DNA from 2 places in the Solibacillus sp. FSL K6-4121 genome. Region 2 is predicted to be linked to the other one. Evidence: a T-box and tRNA genes for the amino acid it is inferred to sense, from the RefSeq annotation. Region 2 holds a T-box; the other holds one or more tRNA genes.
The links. The T-box of region 2 lies ahead of alaS (alanine--tRNA ligase). A T-box ahead of a tRNA ligase gene usually reads a tRNA of that ligase, here a tRNA-Ala.

Region 1 (3,405 bases), on a different contig from region 2:
GGTTTATCACCGGCAGTCTCCTTAGAGTGCCCAACTGAATGATGGCAACTAAGAATAAGGGTTGCGCTCGTTGCGGGACTTAACCCAACATCTCACGACACGAGCTGACGACAACCATGCACCACCTGTCACCGTTGCCCCCGAAGGGGAAACTATGTCTCCATAGTGGTCACCGGGATGTCAAGACCTGGTAAGGTTCTTCGCGTTGCTTCGAATTAAACCACATGCTCCACCGCTTGTGCGGGCCCCCGTCAATTCCTTTGAGTTTCAGTCTTGCGACCGTACTCCCCAGGCGGAGTGCTTAATGCGTTAGCTGCAGCACTGAGGGGCGGAAACCCCCCAACACTTAGCACTCATCGTTTACGGCGTGGACTACCAGGGTATCTAATCCTGTTTGCTCCCCACGCTTTCGCGCCTCAGTGTCAGTTACAGACCAGACAGTCGCCTTCGCCACTGGTGTTCCTCCAAATCTCTACGCATTTCACCGCTACACTTGGAATTCCACTATCCTCTTCTGCACTCAAGTTCCCCAGTTTCCAATGACCCTCCCCGGTTGAGCCGGGGGCTTTCACATCAGACTTAAGGAACCACCTGCGCGCGCTTTACGCCCAATAATTCCGGACAACGCTTGCCACCTACGTATTACCGCGGCTGCTGGCACGTAGTTAGCCGTGGCTTTCTAACAAGGTACCGTCAAGGTAGCGCCAGTTACTACGCTACTTGTTCTTCCCTTGCAACAGAGTTTTACGAACCGAAATCCTTCTTCACTCACGCGGCGTTGCTCCATCAGACTTTCGTCCATTGTGGAAGATTCCCTACTGCTGCCTCCCGTAGGAGTCTGGGCCGTGTCTCAGTCCCAGTGTGGCCGATCACCCTCTCAGGTCGGCTACGCATCGTTGCCTTGGTGAGCCGTTACCTCACCAACTAGCTAATGCGCCGCGGGTCCATCTTATAGTGACAGCCGAAACCGTCTTTCAACTTTCAAACATGTGTTTAAAAGTATTATTCGGTATTAGCCCCGGTTTCCCGGAGTTATCCCAATCTATAAGGTAGGTTACCCACGTGTTACTCACCCGTCCGCCGCTAAATCAGAGAGAAGCAAGCTTCTCTCATCATCCGCTCGACTTGCATGTATTAGGCACGCCGCCAGCGTTCGTCCTGAGCCAGGATCAAACTCTCCATAAAAGTAGTTTGAAAGCTCATTTGCTCTGCTAGCGATTCAACTTAATTAAAAGTTGAAATCTATTGTTTGCTTCATTTAAGAAGCTTGTTTCATTAACGTTGCTTGTTCAGTTTTCAAGGTTCATGGTGGAGCCTAGCGGGATCGAACCGCTGACCTCCTGCGTGCAAGGCAGGCGCTCTCCCAGCTGAGCTAAGGCCCCTAAATAATGGTCGGAATGACAGGATTCGAACCTACGACCCCTTGGTCCCAAACCAAGTGCTCTACCAAGCTGAGCTACATTCCGAAATATGGCGCGCCCGGCAGGAGTCGAACCCACAACCTTCTGATCCGTAGTCAGACGCTCTATCCAATTGAGCTACGGGCGCAAAATATAAAGTAAAGATGGTGCCGAGGGCCGGAATCGAACCGGCACGGTGATCACTCACCGCAGGATTTTAAGTCCTGTGCGTCTGCCAGTTCCGCCACCCCGGCATTTTTGGAGCGGAAGACGAGGTTCGAACTCGCGACCCCCACCTTGGCAAGGTGGTGTTCTACCACTGAACTACTTCCGCAAAATGCATAAGATATTTTTTACTCTGACAGTATATAAAATTAAAATGGTGCGGGTGAAGGGAGTCGAACCCCCACGCCTTGCGGCGCTAGATCCTAAGTCTAGTGCGTCTGCCAATTCCGCCACACCCGCAGCAGACAATATAAAACTGGTGAGCCATGAAGGACTCGAACCTTCGACCCTCTGATTAAAAGTCAGATGCTCTACCAACTGAGCTAATGGCTCTCTAAATGGTGCCGGCGAAAGGAGTCGAACCCTCGACCTACTGATTACAAGTCAGTTGCTCTACCAACTGAGCTACACCGGCATTTAGAAATGGTGGAGGATGACGGGCTCGAACCGCCGACCCCCTGCTTGTAAGGCAGGTGCTCTCCCAGCTGAGCTAATCCTCCTGGGTATAAAAGCCTAGCGACGTCCTACTCTCACAGGGGGAAGCCCCCAACTACCATCGGCGCTAAAGAGCTTAACTTCCGTGTTCGGTATGGGAACGGGTGTGACCTCTTTGCCATCATCACTAGACTATTTTTTTAAAAAGACAAGATTCATTATATCATACTTTACTCGAAGGTCAAGCATTTTTTATAATTTATCGTTCTTTCAAAACTGGATAAACGTTTCATTGAATTGTGCAATAAAATGTGGTTAAGTCCTCGACCGATTAGTATTCGTCAGCTACATGCGTCACCGCACTTCCACCTCGAACCTATCTACCTGATCGTCTTTCAGGGGTCTTACTTACTTGCGTAATGGGAAATCTCATCTTGAGGGGGGCTTCATGCTTAGATGCTTTCAGCACTTATCCCGTCCACACATAGCTACCCAGCGATGCCTTTGGCAAGACAACTGGTACACCAGCGGTGTGTCCATCCCGGTCCTCTCGTACTAAGGACAGCTCCTCTCAAATTTCCTACGCCCACGACGGATAGGGACCGAACTGTCTCACGACGTTCTGAACCCAGCTCGCGTACCGCTTTAATGGGCGAACAGCCCAACCCTTGGGACCGACTACAGCCCCAGGATGCGATGAGCCGACATCGAGGTGCCAAACCTCCCCGTCGATGTGGACTCTTGGGGGAGATAAGCCTGTTATCCCCGGGGTAGCTTTTATCCGTTGAGCGATGGCCCTTCCATGCGGAACCACCGGATCACTAAGCCCGTCTTTCGACCCTGCTCGACTTGTAGGTCTCGCAGTCAAGCTCCCTTATGCCTTTACACTCTTCGAATGATTTCCAACCATTCTGAGGGAACCTTTGGGCGCCTCCGTTACTCTTTAGGAGGCGACCGCCCCAGTCAAACTGTCCGCCTGACACTGTCTCCTACCCCGCTAAGGGGCATGGGTTAGAAGTTCAATACAACCAGGGTAGTATCCCACCGACGCCTCCTCCGAAGCTGGCGCTCCGGGATCTCTGGCTCCTACCTATCCTGTACAAGTTGTACCAAAATTCAATATCAGGCTACAGTAAAGCTCCACGGGGTCTTTCCGTCCTGTCGCGGGTAACCTGCATCTTCACAGGTACTATAATTTCACCGAGTCTCTCGTTGAGACAGTGCCCAGATCGTTACGCCTTTCGTGCGGGTCGGAACTTACCCGACAAGGAATTTCGCTACCTTAGGACCGTTATAGTTACGGCCGCCGTTTACTGGGGCTTCAATTCACAGCTTCGCTTGCGCT
Region 2 (3,405 bases):
TAAGAGCCTGCTTGTGCTACATGGTCACCTAATACATCCTTTAAGGCACGGTGCATTAAGTGTGTTGCTGTATGGTTTTTAAGGATTAATTTACGTTTTGATTCATCTACTTTCGCAGTAGCCTCATCCCCAACATTCATTTCACCTGATTCCACTACAACAGTGTGTAATGGTTGACCATTTGGCGCCTTTTGAACATCTTTAACAATGGCAGTGAATCCGTCTGCTTCAATAACTCCAGTATCAGCAATTTGACCACCCATTTCAGCATAGAATGGTGTTTCAGAAAGAATAATTAATGCCTCTTCACCTTCATTAGCCGTTGTCGTTTCTTGACCATTTACAACAATCGCAGCAATTTTTGCTGAAGCTTCTAATGCATCATAAATAAATGTTGATTGCTGTTTTAAGTTTGAAAGCACTTCGTTTTGCACTTGCATAGAATCAACATCTGCACGCGCGTTACGAGCTCGATTACGTTGTTGTTCCATAGAAGCTTCGAAACCATCATGATCAACTGTCATGCCAACTTCTTCTGCATATTCTTCCGTTAATTCGATTGGGAAACCGAATGTATCGTAAAGACGGAATGCATCCGGTCCAGGAATTACAGTTTCACCTTTTGCTTTTTGACTCTCAACTACTTCGTTAAAGATTGCAAGTCCTCCATCAAGTGTTTCATGGAAGCGAACTTCTTCGTTTTTAATAACACGTTGAATAAATGCTTCCTTTTCTTTTACTTGTGGATAGAAATCTTGCATAATCTCCCCTACAGTCGGAACTAATTCAAACATAAACGGCTTTTCAATACCGATTTTTTTCGCGTAACGAACTGCTCTACGTAATAAACGACGTAATACATAGCCTCGTCCTTCGTTTGATGGCAATGCTCCGTCACCAATTGCAAATGCTACTGTACGGATATGGTCAGCAATTACTTTGAACGGTGTATTAATATCTTCTGCTGAACCGAAGATTTCTTTTAAGTCTACTTCGTGCGGGCGTTTGTATGAACGGTTAGCAAAGCTTTCAGTTTTTTCAATGATTGGCATGAATAGATCTGTATCAAAGTTCGTTGGTACATTTTGTACAACAGAAACTATACGCTCCAGACCCATACCTGTATCAATATTTTGCTTCGGCAGTGGCGTATATGTTCCATCAGGATTGTGATTGAATTGAGAAAACACTAAATTCCACACTTCTAAATATCGCTCATTTTCCCCACCTGTATACATTTCTTCTGGAGGTGCCCCAAAACCATATGCTTCACCACGGTCATAGAAGATTTCTGAGTTCGGACCAGATGGACCTTCTCCGATATCCCAGAAGTTTCCTTCCAAACGAATTAAACGCTCTTTCGGAATACCGATTTCGTTGTGCCATACATCATAAGCTTCTTGGTCTTCCGGGTGAATAGTTACTGATAACTTTTCCGGATCAAAGCCCATCCATTTTTCGTCCGTTAAAAATTCCCAAGCGTAATGAATTGATTCTTTTTTAAAGTAATCCCCGATTGAGAAATTCCCCAGCATTTCAAAGAAAGTATGGTGACGTGCTGTTTTCCCTACATTCTCGATATCATTTGTACGAATAGATTTTTGTGCATTTGTAATACGTGGGTTATCCGGAATAATACGTCCGTCAAAATATGGCTTTAATGTCGCAACTCCCGAGTTGATCCATAAAAGTGATGGGTCATTAATTGGCACTAATGGTGCGGATGGTTCAATATGATGTCCTTTTTCTTTAAAAAAATCAAGATATAGACGACGAATTTCAGAACCTGTCATTGTTTTTGTAGTCATAATTATATCCTCCTGTAATGTTTTTGAAGTACGATGAATTGGGCACAAAAAAAGCCTTCATCCCGGTAAAGGGACGAAGACTGTTATCTCGTGGTACCACCCTAATTTATAATGCATAAAGCATTATATCTCAAGTGCTTATAACGTAAGCATACGGCAGGTATTAGCTGCACTCTGGAGTAGCTTTCCGTAATTTTCGCGGAGATTTTTTCAGCCAAGAAATCTCTTTCTGCTCACGAAGTCCAATACGTACTTGTTCCATCATCGTTTTCATTAATATATGTTCTTCATTATAGAAAATTGACTACGTGCTGTCAATCCGCATTCCTTAATAATTAAAACGATTTTTCGTCAATAGTATCAATACAATAGCTGGTCCTGTACAAATAACCATTCCTAAAAATGCCAAACTAGGTTCAACTTCATACAGAGCTCCACCTAAAAGCGTTAAGATCGCAGCACTTAAACTCATTGCAAGCGCAGAATAAATCCCCTGTGCATTCGGGATTTGTTCTTTCGGTAATGCTTGAGATATGTAGCGGATGAATGCGTAATGCGCCATTGCAAATGACAGTGCGTGAAGTGCCTGAGACACAATAAACATAGGCATATTTGGAAAAGCATATATCATAATCCAACGTACAGTTGAACCAACCGCTGCCAATAACATTAACGATGATGGCTTCCACTTCGTTAAGAACGTATCTGCTTTTAAAAAGTAAATAATCTCAAATAACACTGCGACATTCAATATCATTCCGATATAAAAGGGGTTTACGTTTAACTCCTGTAAATATATATAGCCATAATTATAGTAAGAGGCATGTGCCCCTTGAAGTAAGATCACTACAAATAATACGACAATAAAACTTTTTACATCAAATAGCCCTTTCATCGATAATGCTTTTCCAGTTTCCTTTGAAGGAGCTAAGCTCAAAACATTTGGGGCGGGCATTAGTTGAATTGCTAATAATGCAGTTAAACCGAAAATCATCGCCCATAAAATCATTTGTTCGCCGTACATTCCTGTAATCATACTAATAATTAATACAGCAACTACATAGCCAAATGAACCTAGTGAACGTGCCTTACCATAATGAATTCCACCTTGCTGCATTAATGTCGCTGCGCTGCTTTCCACTGCAGGTAATAATGCAGGATACAATGCACTAAAAAGCATCGTCATGATGAATAAGCCTACAAAAGAATCGATAGGTACATAAAGTAGTGCGGTTACTAAAGATGCCACTGTGAAGAATATAAGTACATTTTTATTGCTCATTATTTTTGAGACATACGGGAAAATAAGGATTGTCGAGATTGCTCGTGCAACTAAACCAAACCCCATAATAATACTCGCATCTGAAACGGTTAAACCTTTGTCATTAATAAGCCAGCCTGTCCAATAAGGTAAAAATATACCCCACGTAATAAAGAACATAAAAAAATTCTTTGCCAGCCAACGCTGATTGTTCATAATAATATAGCCTTCTTCCATTCTTATAATGTTGAATAATAGCACGACAATTTGTACAATAATGTGAGATATCTCATATTTTATATTAAGGAGTTGCTTTATAATTTGAGAAAGTTATCA

Region 1: it has a tRNA-Ala gene. The T-box ahead of alaS (alanine--tRNA ligase) is inferred to sense a tRNA for this amino acid. The anticodon was not compared.

The regions. Positions count from the first base shown of each region.
Region 1 is NZ_JBBOCS010000001.1:969,222-972,626, reverse strand. It holds rRNA gene MHH95_RS04965 (16S ribosomal RNA) at 1-1,185, opposite strand, end outside; tRNA gene MHH95_RS04960 (tRNA-Ala) at 1,307-1,382, opposite strand; tRNA gene MHH95_RS04955 (tRNA-Pro) at 1,390-1,466, opposite strand; tRNA gene MHH95_RS04950 (tRNA-Arg) at 1,472-1,548, opposite strand; tRNA gene MHH95_RS04945 (tRNA-Leu) at 1,566-1,654, opposite strand; tRNA gene MHH95_RS04940 (tRNA-Gly) at 1,660-1,734, opposite strand; tRNA gene MHH95_RS04935 (tRNA-Leu) at 1,781-1,865, opposite strand; tRNA gene MHH95_RS04930 (tRNA-Lys) at 1,883-1,958, opposite strand; tRNA gene MHH95_RS04925 (tRNA-Thr) at 1,965-2,040, opposite strand; tRNA gene MHH95_RS04920 (tRNA-Val) at 2,050-2,125, opposite strand; rRNA gene rrf (5S ribosomal RNA) at 2,137-2,252, opposite strand; rRNA gene MHH95_RS04910 (23S ribosomal RNA) at 2,372-3,405, opposite strand, start outside.
Region 2 is NZ_JBBOCS010000002.1:1,374,323-1,377,727, forward strand. It holds gene alaS (alanine--tRNA ligase) at 1-1,808, opposite strand, end outside; T-box leader at 1,875-2,082, opposite strand; gene MHH95_RS16610 (MFS transporter) at 2,137-3,285, opposite strand; gene yeiL (transcriptional regulator YeiL) at 3,391-3,405, shown strand, end outside.